Regions from separate parts of the Streptomyces sp. NPDC048353 genome, predicted to be linked through region 2. Evidence: riboswitches for the same ligand, from Rfam matches in the RefSeq annotation. Region 2 holds a riboswitch; the other holds the start of a gene.
What was found. A riboswitch is a leader RNA that binds a small molecule or an ion and turns the genes downstream of it on or off. The one in region 2 is predicted to bind S-adenosylmethionine.
Positions count from the first base shown of each region.

Region 1: another riboswitch for S-adenosylmethionine. It lies ahead of thrC (threonine synthase); the one in region 2 lies ahead of ACZ6RC_RS04075 (aminotransferase class V-fold PLP-dependent enzyme).

Region 1 is NZ_JBVJGU010000002.1:108,136-115,000, forward strand. It holds gene otsB (trehalose-phosphatase) at 1-463, shown strand, start outside; gene ACZ6RC_RS05865 (alpha,alpha-trehalose-phosphate synthase (UDP-forming)) at 598-1,974, opposite strand; gene ACZ6RC_RS05870 (hypothetical protein) at 2,032-2,544, opposite strand; gene ACZ6RC_RS05875 (glucosyl-3-phosphoglycerate synthase) at 2,631-3,584, opposite strand; SAM riboswitch class I at 3,706-3,851, shown strand; gene thrC (threonine synthase) at 3,868-5,157, shown strand; gene ACZ6RC_RS05885 (MoaD/ThiS family protein) at 5,187-5,465, shown strand; gene ACZ6RC_RS05890 (cold-shock protein) at 5,860-6,063, shown strand; gene groL (chaperonin GroEL) at 6,389-6,865, shown strand, end outside.
Region 2 is NZ_JBVJGU010000001.1:910,110-916,974, reverse strand. It holds gene ACZ6RC_RS04085 (rhomboid family intramembrane serine protease) at 1-610, shown strand, start outside; gene ACZ6RC_RS04080 (Lrp/AsnC family transcriptional regulator) at 607-888, shown strand; gene ACZ6RC_RS04075 (aminotransferase class V-fold PLP-dependent enzyme) at 979-2,343, opposite strand; SAM riboswitch class IV at 2,504-2,620, opposite strand; gene trpD (anthranilate phosphoribosyltransferase) at 2,708-3,772, opposite strand; gene qcrB (cytochrome bc1 complex cytochrome b subunit) at 3,929-5,554, opposite strand; gene qcrA (cytochrome bc1 complex Rieske iron-sulfur subunit) at 5,551-6,603, opposite strand; gene qcrC (cytochrome bc1 complex diheme cytochrome c subunit) at 6,600-6,865, opposite strand, start outside.

The DNA.
Region 1 (6,865 bases), on a different contig from region 2:
CGGCTTCCTGGACCGGGTCGGCGCCTGGCCGGGCACCTGGATCGAGGAGAAGGGCCGCGCGGTCGCCGTCCACACGCGCCGCGCAACCGACCCACAGGGCGCCTTCGAGGCGCTCAAGGGCCCCCTCGGCGACCTCGCCACCCACCACGGCCTCGTCCTCGAACCCGGCCGCATGGTCCTGGAACTGCGCCCGCCGGGCATGGACAAGGGCGTGGCGCTGGCCGAGTACGTACGGGAGTCGGGCGCCGGGTCCGTCCTCTACGCGGGCGACGACCTGGGCGACCTGCCGGCCTACGCGGCCGTGGAGAAGCTCCGCTCGAACGGCACCCCGGGCCTCCTGGTCTGCAGCGGCTCGACGGAGGTCACCGAACTCTCCGACCGCGCCGACCTCTCGGTCCCGGGCCCGGCGGCGGTCGTGGAGTTCCTGACCACCCTGGCGAAGGCGGTCCAGGAGACCGGCTGACCGGCCCCCCGCCCCGCACGCCGAGGGCGCCCCCGGAAGCATCCGGGGCGCCCTCGGCGTACCGCCGCGGTGACGCGGTCGGGTGGTCGGCCCGGCCGGGGCCCTCCAGGCTCGGCCGGGCGGTCTGTGGGAGGTCAGCGGACCTCGCGCAGCGCCTCCAGCTGCTCCAGGAACCAGCGCTGCGGGGGCAGCGCCGTCGCCGCGGCCGCCAGGCGCTTGGAGCGCTCGGCGCGCTCGGCGGCCGGCATCGTCAGGGCCTCGTGCAGTGCCCGGGCCGTGCCCGTCACGTCGTACGGGTTCACCGTGACCGCGTCCTCGCCCAGCTCCTCGAACGCCCCCGCCTCCCGCGACAGGACCAGCGCGCAGCCCTCGTCCGAGACGACCGGGACCTCCTTGGCGACCAGGTTCATGCCGTCCCGGATGGGGTTGACCAGCGCCACGTCCGCCAGGCGGTACGCGGCGAGCGAGCGCGCGAAGTCGTCGTTCACGTGCAGCAGGACCGGGGTCCAGTCCTCCGTGCCGTACTCCGCGTTGATCTCCTCCGCGACCCGCGACACCTCCGCCGTGTAGTCGCGGTAGACCACCAAGTCCTGGCGCGAGGGGTAGGCGAAGGCCACGTGCACCACCCGGCCGCGCCACTCCGGACGCTCCTCCAGCAGGGCCCGGTAGGCGAGGAGGCCCCGCACGATGTTCTTCGACAGCTCCGTCCGGTCCACCCGGACGATCGCCTTCCGGTCCGGCCCGCCGATCTGCTCCCGCAGCGCGGCCAGCCGCTCCTCCACGTCCGGCCGCCGCGACCGCTCCCGCAGGAAGTCCGCGTCGGCGCCGAGGCCGTGCACCCCCAGCTCCGTGCCGCCCGTGCCGCCCACCAGGGCCGTACAGCAGGCGTCGAAGGCATCCGCCCAGCGCCGGGTCAGGAAGCCGAGCCGGTCCGCGCCGAGCATGCCGCGCAGCACCTGCTCGGCGATGTCGTCGGGCAGCATCCGGAAGTACTCCGGCGGCGCCCACGGGGTGTGCGAGAAGTGTCCGATCCGCAGATCGGGCCGCGCCTCGCGGAGCATGCCCGGGACGAGCGTCAGGTGGTAGTCCTGCACGAGGACCAGGGCGCCCGGGTCCGCCTCGGCCGCGAGGGCCTCCGCGAAGGCGCGGTTGTACGTCTCGTACGACGCCCAGCGGCGGCGGAACTCCGCGTCGAAGACCGGCTCCACGGGCGTCTGGTACAGCATGTGGTGGACGAACCACAGCACCGAGTTCGCGATGCCGTTGTACGCGTCGGCGTGCACGTCCGCGTCGATGTCGAGCATCCGCACGCCCGGCTCGGAGACCCCCCGCCGGACCGCCTGCCGGTCGCCGTCGCCGAGCGCCGCGCACACCCACACGCTGTCCTCGGAGGAGACGGCGCTCAGCCCGGAGACCAGCCCGCCACCGCCCCGGCGGGCGTCGAGAGAGCCGTCCTCCGCCACGGCGTACGAGACCGGACCACGGTTGGAAGCCACCAGCACAGAAGCCATGTGGCGAACCTAGCCCGTCCCGTAAACGCTCAAACGTGCGTATACGAACGACGGCGCTCAGTCGCCACGCCGGCCACGCGAGTCCTGCGGGCCCCGCGCGCCGGGAGCGCCGTGCACGGCCCGTGCGGCGCGCAGCGCGGCCGTCGCCACCACACCCGTCGCCGTGAGCGCCAGGGCGAGGCCGCCGAGCAGCCACAGCCGCTCGGTGCGGTGGTCGCCGGCCCGCGCCGTCGAGACGCCGGGGCCGTGCGGCACGGGGACCGGACGCCGCGCCTCCGGCGACGGCAGCCCGGGCGGCCGGGCAGCCTCCCGCACCAGCGCCTCGGCCCGCACCAGCGCCTCGGCCCGCACCAGCGCCTCGGCGCGATCCGGCACTTCGGCCCGATCCGGCACTTCCGCACGTCCCGGCGTTTCGGCACGATCCAGCACCTCGGCCGCCGGGACAGGTTCCGGTGCCGCGCCGGAGCCGTGGACGGCCGTGGCGGCCGGGCCGGCCGCCACGAGCGGCAGCGAGCCGGCGAGGAGCCCCGCGGCCCCGAGCAGCGCTCCCTTGCGATGGGTGAACCTCATAGAACGGAAATGTATGCAAAAAACATCATCATTCGAGGATGCGCCACGCGCCGGAAGGGCCGAGGACACGCCCCGTCCGACACGCCTTAGGCCACCCGGCGGTGCGCGTACTCCGCGATCTCGCGCATCGGGGGCCGCTCCTCGGTGTCCACCGCGTACGTCCGCGGCGTGAAGCCCCCGCCGCCCGCCGTCTCGTCCCGCTCGAACTGGGTCAGCCGGGGCCGCACCAGGTGGCCGCGCGAGAGCCGCAGCTGCGCGGTCCGGTAGATCGCCGCCGCCATCCGGCCCAGCGCCTGGCCGTCCTGGTGCCGGTGCTTGCGGACGCCCACGTCGACCTGGGCGAGCGCGTCCAGGCCCACCGTGTGCAGCGCGTCGACGAGGAGGCCCAGCTCGACTCCGTACCCGACGGGGAACGGCAGCCGCTCCAGGAGCGAGCGGCGGGCCGCGTACTCGCCGCCCAGGGGCTGGACGAAACCGGCCAGCTGCGGCCAGTGCAGATTGAGCAGCGGCCGGGCCACCAGCTCCGTCACCCGGCCGCCCTGGCCGGGCTCGCCGCCCAGCGGGCGGTCGTACATCGCCTTGACGAGGTCGACGCCGGGATCGGTGAGGAGGGGGCCCACGATCCCGGAGACGAAGTCGGCGGAGAAGTCCCGCAGGTCCGCGTCGACGAAGCAGACGACGTCACCGCGGGTCACCATCAGGGAGCGCCACAGGACCTCGCCCTTGCCGGGCACGGCGGGTATCCGCGGCAGGATCGCGTCCCGCGCCACGACCCGGGCCCCGGCCGCCGCCGCGACCTCGGCCGTACGGTCACCGGAACCGGAGTCGATCACCACCAGCTCGTCGACGAGCGGGACCTCGTCCGACATCAGCTCGCGGCGGATCGTGGACACGATCGCGCCGACCGTCGCCTCCTCGTCGAGCGCGGGCAGCACGACGCTGACGGTGGTCCCCCGCTTGGCCGCGAGGATCCGGTCGAGCGGCCGCTCGGCGACGGACCAGGACCGCCGGGCCAGCCAGCGCTCCACTTCATCCAGCAACGTGATCTCCATCTCGCGGGTCGGACGACCATCTCAAGCGTCCATGCCTTCGGTTACAGTCTTGAACAACGCGGATCCCCGACGCATGTCGGGGTGCCACCCGCGTTCTACAACCGAATACCGCTCATCCAGAGGGGCAGAGGGAAACGGCCCGTTGAAGCCCCGGCAACCCTCCAGTCGGTCAGTACGCTCGCCAGCGCGAGGTCCCCGGCTAGGGAAGGTGCCAAATCCGTCTCATGGCGAAATTCGCCATGGGAAAGATGAGGAGAAAGGGCCTCCCTCCATGGCTGTACAGACTGTCGCGAACACCCAGAACTCGGTCGACCTCGGTCCCGCTTCCGGGCTTTCCTGTCGCGAATGCGGCGAAGTCTTCGCCCTCGGTCCGATCTTCGCCTGCGAGCTCTGTTTCGGCCCGCTCGAGGTCGCGTACGACCTCCCCACCGGCGACCCCGAGGCGCTCCGCAAGCGGATCGAGGCCGGCCCCGCCAACATCTGGCGCTACGCCCCGCTGCTGCCGGTCCCCGCCGACGTCGCCGACAAGCCGAACCTGAACCCGGGCTGGACCAAGCTCGTCCAGGCCGACAACCTCGCCCGCGAGCTGGGCGTCGAGCCGGGCAGGCTCTTCGTCAAGGACGACTCCGGCAACCCGACGCACTCCTTCAAGGACCGCGTCGTCGCCCAGGCCCTCGAAGCCGCCCGCGCCTTCGGCTTCACCACCCTCTCCTGCTCCTCCACCGGCAACCTCGCCGGCGCCGTGGGCGCCGCCGCCGCCCGCGCCGGCTTCCGCTCCTGCGTGTTCATCCCGCACGACCTGGAGCAGGGCAAGGTCGTCATGGCCGCCGTCTACGGCGGCGAGCTCGTCGGCATCGAGGGCAACTACGACGACGTCAACCGCTTCTGCTCCGAGCTCATCGGCGACCCGCTCGGCGAGGGCTGGGGCTTCGTCAACGTCAACCTGCGCCCGTACTACGGCGAGGGCTCGAAGACGCTGGCGTACGAGATCTGCGAGCAGCTCGGCTGGGTCCTGCCCGACCAGCTGGTGATCCCGATCGCCTCCGGCTCCCAGCTCACCAAGATCGACAAGGGTCTGCAGGAGCTGATCAAGCTCGGTCTCGTCGAGGACAAGCCGTACAAGATCTTCGGCGCCCAGGCCGAGGGCTGCTCCCCGGTCTCGACGGCCTTCAAGGCCGGCCACGACGTCGTACGGCCCCAGAAGCCGAACACCATCGCCAAGTCCCTGGCGATCGGCAACCCGGCCGACGGCCCCTACGTCCTGGACATCGCCCGGCGCACCGGCGGCGCGGTGGAGGACGTCGACGACGAGCAGGTCGTCGAGGCCATCAAGCTCCTCGCCCGGACCGAGGGCATCTTCGCCGAGACCGCGGGCGGCGTCACCGTCGGCGTGACGAAGAAGCTCGTCGAGGCCGGCCTGCTGGACCCGAGCCTGACGACCGTCGTCCTGAACACCGGCGACGGCCTGAAGACCCTGGACGCGGTGGCCGAGACCTCGCAGGCGACCGCCACCATCCGCCCCAGCCTGGACGCGTTCCGCGACGCCGGCCTGGCCCACTGACCACCCCCGTCACGGAAGGCAGCAACTCCATGAGCGTCAAGGTCCGCATCCCCACCATCCTCCGTACCTACACGGGCGGTCAGGCCGAGGTCCCGGCGGAGGGCACGACCCTCTCCGAGGTCATCGCCGACCTGGAGAAGAACCACACCGGCATCGCCGCCCGCGTCCTGGACGACCAGGGCAAGCTGCGCCGCTTCGTCAACGTCTACGTCAACGACGACGACGTCCGCTTCGAGCAGGGTCTCGAGACGGCGACGCCCGACGGCGCCGGCGTCTCCATCATCCCGGCCGTCGCCGGCGGCTGCTGAGGCTCCGCATTACCCCGCGTAACCGAATTGCCCTCTCCGCTCCAGAAGCGGAGGGGGCAATTCTGCATGGTTGAGCGGGGTAGAGTTGGGGAAGCCCCCTCCGCTGCCTGTGCCGGACGCATATGAGAATGCGCCCGCACCCGACAAGATGCAGCCAATGTGTTCGAGTGTTGTGTACCTTCTGCGCACTTTGACGGGCCCGACTTGCCCCGTAAATCAGCGAATGCTCCTGAATTCTCCTTTCCGGCGTGCCCAGAATTCTCGTCCGATTGACCTGTTGCAGAGGGCAGTTGGGCAGATACATTCAGCCGCGGTCGACGCGTTCCGGCGCAGGGTCTGACCCGGGGCCGCGAAGTGCGGTCCCGCGCAAGGGCCAGTAATAGGGGAGTTAGGCATGGCTCAGGGCACCGTCAAGTGGTTCAACGCGGAGAAGGGCTACGGCTTCATCGCGGTCGACGGTGGTGCGGATGTTTTCGTCCACTACAGCGCGATCCAGATGGACGGTTACCGCACCCTTGAAGAAGGTCAGCGAGTCGAGTTCGAGATCTCGCAGGGCCAGAAGGGTCCGCAGGCGGACATGGTCAAGCTCGCCGTCTGAGCACGGCGCGAATCGGCCACCACGCACGCACTCATCGCGTTCTCGCGCCGAGGGGTCCGCATCCTGACCGGGATGCGGACCCCTCGTGCGTGTGCCGACACGTTCGCCCGTCGGGTTCCGATCACCGAGAGGCGCTTGCACTCGCATGGGTCGAGTGCTAATCATTGGCGTTAGCACTCTGAAGGTGAGAGTGCTTACGAGGATCGGGCAGACGAGGTCCGTGGCCAGGTGGGGCAAGGAACCGCCGAAGCCGCAGGCCGTCCGTCGCGGGCGTCGGCGCGGTCCTGGAGCGTTATCCACCCCATGTCCGGGAGGACCACTTCACATGGCCAAGATCATCGCGTTCGACGAGGAGGCACGGCGCGGTCTCGAGCGCGGGATGAACCAGCTCGCCGACGCCGTCAAGGTCACCCTTGGCCCCAAGGGCCGGAACGTCGTCCTCGAGAAGAAGTGGGGCGCCCCCACGATCACCAACGATGGTGTGTCCATCGCCAAGGAGATCGAGCTCGAGGACCCGTACGAGAAGATCGGCGCCGAGCTGGTCAAGGAAGTCGCCAAGAAGACGGACGACGTCGCCGGTGACGGTACGACCACCGCGACCGTCCTCGCCCAGGCGCTCGTCCGCGAGGGCCTGCGCAACGTCGCGGCCGGCGCCAACCCGATGGCCCTCAAGCGCGGCATCGAGAAGGCCGTCGAGGCCGTCTCCGGCGCCCTGCTCGAGCAGGCGAAGGATGTCGAGACCAAGGAGCAGATCGCTTCCACGGCCTCCATCTCCGCCGCCGACACCCAGATCGGCGAGCTC
Region 2 (6,865 bases):
TCCGGTGTACGGCGGCGGGGACGCGCTCCTCGCGGCGCAGAGCACGTACTTCCACCGCTGGGGTGTCCTCCCGGCCGAGCTGACGAGCGGCGAGCCGCGCGCCCTGCTCACCCCGCTGACCGCGCTCTTCGTCCACGGCAGCTGGCTGCACCTGCTCGGGAACATGCTCTTCCTCTACGTCTTCGGCGCGATGGCCGAGGAGCGGATGGGGGCGGCCGGGTTCCTCCTCTTCTCCGTCGGCTGCGGCTACCTCGCCCTGCTGGGCTACGCCGCGGTGCACGCGACCAGCGAGCAGACGCTGGTGGGGGCCTCGGGGGCGATCTCCGGAGTCCTCGGGGCGTTCCTCTACCTCTTCCCCAGGGCCCGGGTGACCAGCCTCTTCCCGTTCCTCTTCTTCCTGCCGCTGCGCTTCCCCGCCTGGATCGTGCTGATCTTCTGGTTCGTGCTGCAGTGGCTGGCGGCGCGCTCGGCGGGGCCGGGCCCGGGCGTCGCCTATCTGGCGCACGTGGTGGGCTTCACCATCGGCTTCCTCTACGCCTGGGGCCGCTACCACCGTGGGGATAAGGTGAAGTCCCCAGCCGCGGCGACCGAGGGAGAAAGCCAGCCGTGATCACCGCGATCGTGCTCATCAAGACCAGTGTGGACCGCATCCCCGAGATCGCGGAGTCCATCGCCGCGCTCGACAGCGTCAGCGAGGTCTTCTCGGTGACCGGTACGTACGACCTGATCGCCATGGTCCGGGTGCCCCGGCACGACGACCTGGCGGACGTCATCCCCGGCCGGATCAGCAAGATCCCGGGCGTCGAGGGGACGGACACGCACGTCGCGTTCCGCACGTACTCCCAGCACGACCTGGAAGCGGCCTTCGCCATCGGACTGGAGTCCTGACGCCGGCGCTCCACCGCCCGCCCGGCCCGGCCCGGAGGGCATGACGAAGGGGGCCCCGAGCGGAGCCCCCTTCATCCGTACGAGTGATGGTCAGCCGCGGTCGGGGACGCAGCGGCCGTCCTCGGTGCGGTACTTCCACTGCGCGCCGTCCCGGACCAGCTCCTTGACGGCCCGTACGAATCGCTCCACGTGCTCGTCCGGCGTACCGGCGCCGAAGCTCACCCGGATGGCGTTCAGCGACTTCTCGCCCGGCTCGCCCTCCGGGGCGCCGCACTCGCCCACCTGCTGCTGGTCGCCGCCGAGGAGGGTGCGGACCAGCGGGTGGGCGCAGAAGAGGCCGTCGCGGACCCCGATGCCGTACTCGGCGGAGAGCGCCGCGGCGAAGTGGGAGCTGTTCCAGCCCTCCACGACGAAGGAGAGGACGCCGACGCGCGGGGCGTCGTCGCCGAAGAGCGAGAGCACCCTGACCTCGGGCACCTCGGCCAGGCCCGCGCGCACGGTGTCGATCAGGCGCCGCTCGCGCGCCACGAGGGTGTCGAAGCCGGCCTCGGTCAGCGCCTTGCAGGCGGAGGCGATGGCGTAGACGCCGATCACGTTCGGCGATCCGGCCTCGTGGCGGGCGGCGGTGGTGTGCCACTCGACGTCCACTCCCCCGTCGGTCCGGCGGGCGACCTTCCGCGAGGCGCCGCCGCCTGCGAGGTACGGGTCGGCGTCCTGGAGCCAGTCGGCGCGGCCGGCGAGGACGCCCGAGCCGAACGGGGCGTACAGCTTGTGGCCGGAGAAGGCGATCCAGTCCACGTCCGACTCCGCGACGGAGACCGGGTGGTGGGGGGCGAGCTGGGCGGCGTCGAGGACGATCCGGGCGCCGTGGGCGTGGGCGGCGGCGGCCAGCTCCTTCACCGGCCACAGCTCGCCGGTGACGTTGGACGCGCCGGTGACGCAGACGAGGGCGGGGCCGTAGGGGTCGCGGTCGGCGAGCGCGCGCTCCAGGGTCTCGACGGCCTCGGCGGGGGTGCGCGGGGCGTTGAGGTAGGTGACCCGGGCGTCCTTCCACGGCAGCAGCGAGGCGTGGTGCTCGGTCTCGAAGACGAAGACCTCGCAGCCGGCGGGGATGGCCCGGGCGAGCAGGTTGAGGGAGTCGGTGGTGGAGCGGGTGAAGACGACCTGGTCGTCCGGGCGGCAGCCGAGGAACTCGGCGACGGTGGCCCGGCTGTTCTCGAACAGGTCGGTGGAGAGCTGCGAGAGGTATCCGGCGCCCCGGTGGACGCTGCCGTAGTACGGCGCGTAGGCGGCGACGTCGTCCCACACCCGCTGGAGGGCCGGCGCGCTGGCCGCGTAGTCGAGCGCGGCGTACGACACCTCGCCGCCGGTGACGAGCGGGACGGTGACATCCCGTCCGAGAACGGGCAGCGGGGCACAAACCGACTGGTCGGCGGCAGCGGTGGAGACAGACATGGCGAACTCCCGTACGAGGCAGGCGAGATCCCGCGCCGGCGGATACGCGGCAGCGCTGGGAGAAGAAAGAGGGGTGTGCGGAGAAGGGCCGGAAAAGGCCCTATCGCATTCGCGTGCTCACAAGAGGCTCCCTGAGGACCAGGACCCCAAGGCTTCGAGGGGTCCGCGCTTGCCGTGGACCTTGCTGTCCACGGCCTGGTCTTCACCCGGGGCACCCCGCCACGGACGGAGGGTTGCCGGACAGCAAGCCGGGGCTTCGTAGCTGTCACTCATGACCTGGCACAGAACGTATGTCAGCTGATCGTGTCCGCGCAACCCCGTTCCGCATTCCGGAACGAGGCAGCGCGGGTTGCGCAGATGTCTTCTAGGCGTTGCTGGCGGTGATCCAGCGCTCCAGCGCCTTGCGGGCGGCTCCGGAGTCGAGGGACTCGGCCGCCTTCGCGATCCCGCCGCGCAGTTGCTCCACCAGGGTGCCCCCGCCCGGCTCCAGCGCCGTGAGCGCCGCCGCGGAGTTGAGCAGCACCGCGTCCCGTACGGGACCGGTCTCACCCGCCAGCAGCCGACGGGCCACGTCGGCGTTGTACGAGGCGTCGGCGCCGCGCAGCGCCTCGACGGGGACGATGTCGATGCCGACGTCCCTCGGGTCGAACGCCTCCTCGCGCACCGCCCCGTCGCGGACCACCCACACCCGGGAGGTGGCGGTGGTGGTCAGCTCGTCGAGGCCGTCGTCGCCGCGGAAGACCAGCGCGGAGGAGCCGCGCTCGGCGAGCACGCCGGCCATGATCGGGGCCATCCGGGCGTCGGCGACACCGGTCGCCTGGGCCCTGACCCGGGCCGGGTTGGTGAGCGGACCGAGGAAGTTGAAGACCGTCCGGATCCCCAGCTGGCCGCGCGCGGCGGCCACATGGCGGAGCGCGGGGTGGAACTTCACCGCGAAGCAGAAGGTGATCCCGGCCTCCTCGGCGACCTCGGCCACCCGCCGCGGGGTCAGCTCCAGGTTGACGCCGAGCTTCTCCAGGACGTCGGAGGCACCGCTGGCGCTGGACGCGGCCCGGTTGCCGTGCTTGACGACCTTGGCCCCCGCGCCGGCCACCACGATCGCCGACATGGTGGAGATGTTGACGGTCTTCGCGCCGTCGCCGCCCGTGCCGACGATGTCCACGGACGCGCCCGGGACCTCGATGAGGTTGGCGTGCTCGTACATGGTCCGGACGAGGCCGGTGATCTCCTCGACCGTCTCGCCCTTGGCGCGCAGCGCGACCGCGAAGCCGGCGATCTGGGCATCGGTGGCCTCGCCGCGCAGGATCCGGTCCATCGCCCAGGCGGTGTCCTCGGCGCTCTGGTCACGGCCGGTCAGCAGGCCGTCCAGCACGGCCGGCCAGGAGCGGCCCGCCGTGTGAGGTCCTCCAGCGGGGGTCGCAGCGCTCATGGCAGCTCCTGGTCATCGCGTGACGAGACGAATACAAGGCCACCCTATCCACCCGGGGAGACGGCAAAGAGCCCCGTCCATCGAATGGACGGGGCTCTCGCCGTGGCGACCTCGAGGGTGCCCGCTCAGGGCGAAGCCCTGAGGGGACTCGGGTGATCAGTGGTGGCCGTGGCCGCTGGTGATCTCCTTGTACTCCTCGGCGGTGGGCTTGGCCACCTGGTTGTCCTGGCCGTAGTAGCCCCGGTTGAGCTTGATCCGGAGCTTCTCCATCCGGCCCACCTTGCGCTCGACGCCGTTCTCGTCGACGGCCGCGGGCAGCGCCGCGGGCTCGTACTGCTCGTGCGCCGTGAGCGTGTACAGCTGGCCCTGGCTGAGCGGCTCGTGGATCTCGACGAACTCACCGTGCGGCAGGCGCTTGATGATGCCGGACTCGCGACCGTGCAGCACCTTGTCCTTGTCCCGGCGCTGGAGGCCGAGGCAGATCCGCTTGGTGATGATGAACGCGATGACCGGGCCGACGAAGAACGCGATCCGGACGAACCAGGTGATCGCATTGATCGACAGGTGGAAGTGGGTCGCGAAGATGTCGTTGCCACCACCCACGAGCATGATCATGTACGCGGTGATCCAGGCGACACCGAAGGCGGTGCGCGTCGGAGCGTTGCGCGGGCGCTGCGCGATGTGGTGCTCGCGCTTGTCGCCGGTGATCCACGACTCGATGAACGGGTAGACCGCGATCGCCGCGAGGACCGCCGGGAAGATCGCCAGCGGGATCATCACGCCGAGGACCAGCGTGTGGCCCCAGAGGTTGATCTCCCAGCCCGGCATGACACGGATCAGACCCTCGGCGAAGCCCATGTACCAGTCGGGCTGGGCGCCGGTGGACACCTGGTCCGGGCGGTACGGGCCGAGCGCCCAGATCGGGTTGATCGAGGCGATCGCCGAGATGACCGCGATGACACCGAAGACCAGGAAGAAGAAGCCTCCGGCCTTGGCCATGTAGACCGGCAGCAGCGGCATGCCCACGACGTTCTTGTTCGTACGGCCGGGGCCCTCGAACTGCGTGTGCTTGTGGTAGAAGACCAGGATCAGGTGCGCCACCACGAGGCCGAGCATGATGCCGGGCAGCAGCAGCACGTGGGCCGAGTAGAACCGGGCCACGAAGTCGCCGCCGGGGAACTCCCCGCCGAACAGGAACATCGACAGGTACGTGCCGACGATCGGCACGGACAGGATCGCGCCCTGCATGAAGCGGACACCGGTGCCGGAGAGCAGGTCGTCCGGGAGCGAGTAGCCGGTGAAGCCGGTGAACATGCCCAGGAAGAACAGCAGGAAGCCGAACAGCCAGTTGATCTCACGCGGCTTGCGGAAGGCGCCGGTGAAGAACACGCGCATCATGTGCACGAACATGCCGGCGATGAAGATCAGCGCCGCCCAGTGGTGGATCTGCCGGATGAGCAGACCACCGCGCACGTCGAACGAGATGTGCATGGTCGAGTTGAACGCCTCGGACATCAGCTGACCCTGCAGCGGGACGTAGCTGCCGTGGTACTCCACCTCGTTCATCGACGGGTGGAAGAACATGGTCAGGTACACACCCGTGAGGATGATGATGATGAAGCTGTAGAGGCAGATCTCACCGAGCATGAAGGACCAGTGGTCCGGGAAGATCTTCCGCATGTTGGCCTTGGCCAGGGAGTAGATCCCCAGGCGGCCGTCGGCCCAGTCGGCGACCCGCTCACCGGCGGGCGCCTTCTTCTGCGTATCGGTCACAGTGCTCATCCGCGCTCCCAGAAGGCAGGGCCGACGGGCTCGTCGAAGTCGCCGAGCGCCTCGAGGAAGCCCTTGTCGTTCACACCGATCCGCAGCTGCGGAAGGGCGTGACCGGCCGGGCCGAAGATGACGCGGGCGCCGTCGGACAGGTCGAAGGTGGACTGGTGGCACGGGCAGAGCACGTGGTGCGTCTGCTGCTCGTACAGGGAGATCGGGCAGCCCACGTGGGTGCAGATCTTCGAGAAGGCGACGATGCCCTCGTGCGACCACTCGAGCTCGCGCTTGTCCTTGATGTCGTCCGGCTGGATCCGGACGATCATCAGGGCGGCCTTGGCGATCTCGGTCTGGAAGTTGTGGTCGTGCTCCGAGAGGCCCTCGGGCATCGCGAAGGTCAGCGAACCGACCGCGACGTCCTCGGGACGCAGCGGCTCGTGCGTGTTCATGTTGATGAGCTGCTTGCCCTTGGCCCACAGCGTGCTGCGGAGCTTCTTCTCGGGCAGCGGACCCATGTCACGCAGGAGCACGATGCCGGAGAGCGGTACGAGGGCGAGCGCGCCGAACATGGTGTTGCGGATCAGGCTGCGCCGGCCCATGCCGGACTCGGCGGCACCGGCCGCGAAGTCCGCCATCACCTTCGCCTTGGTCTCCGGGGAGGCCTGGATCGGGTGACGGTCGTCCGCCATCTCGACGTCGGACATCAGGGTGCGGGCCCAGTGGACCGCGCCCGCGCCGATGAAGAAGAGCGCCGCGCCGAGGGTCAGACCCAGGGCGAGGTTGAGCGCGCTCACCCGGCCGAGCGGCCAGACGTACACGATCTTGTCGACCGGGAAGATCACGTACGAGGCGATGAAGCCCACCGTGGCCAGCATCGACAGCGTGAACATGAAGGCGACCGCACGCTCGGACCGCTTGGCGGCCCGCTCGTCGATGTCCTGGATGCGCGGCTTGTGGGGCGGGAGCCCCGGGTCGGCGAACGGGTCGTCGGCGACCTTCACCGCGCCGTGCGCGGTGTCCTGCTCACTGGGCAGGTTCTCTTCTGGAATCTCTTGGGTACTCATGACTTCTTGGCCTTAGCGGTGTGGGCCGCGACCCAGACGGCAACGGCGATGAGCGAACCGAGGCCGAAGATCCAGCCGAAGAGCCCTTCGCTGACGGGGCCGAGGCCACCGAGGGAGAGCCCGCCGGGGTTGTCGGCCTTTTCGCCGTTGACGGCCTGGACGTACGCGATGATGTCCCTCTTCTCCTTCTCCGGCATGGTCGTGTCCGGGAAGGAAGGCATGTTCTGCGGGCCGGTCTGCATGGCCTCGAACATGTGCTTCG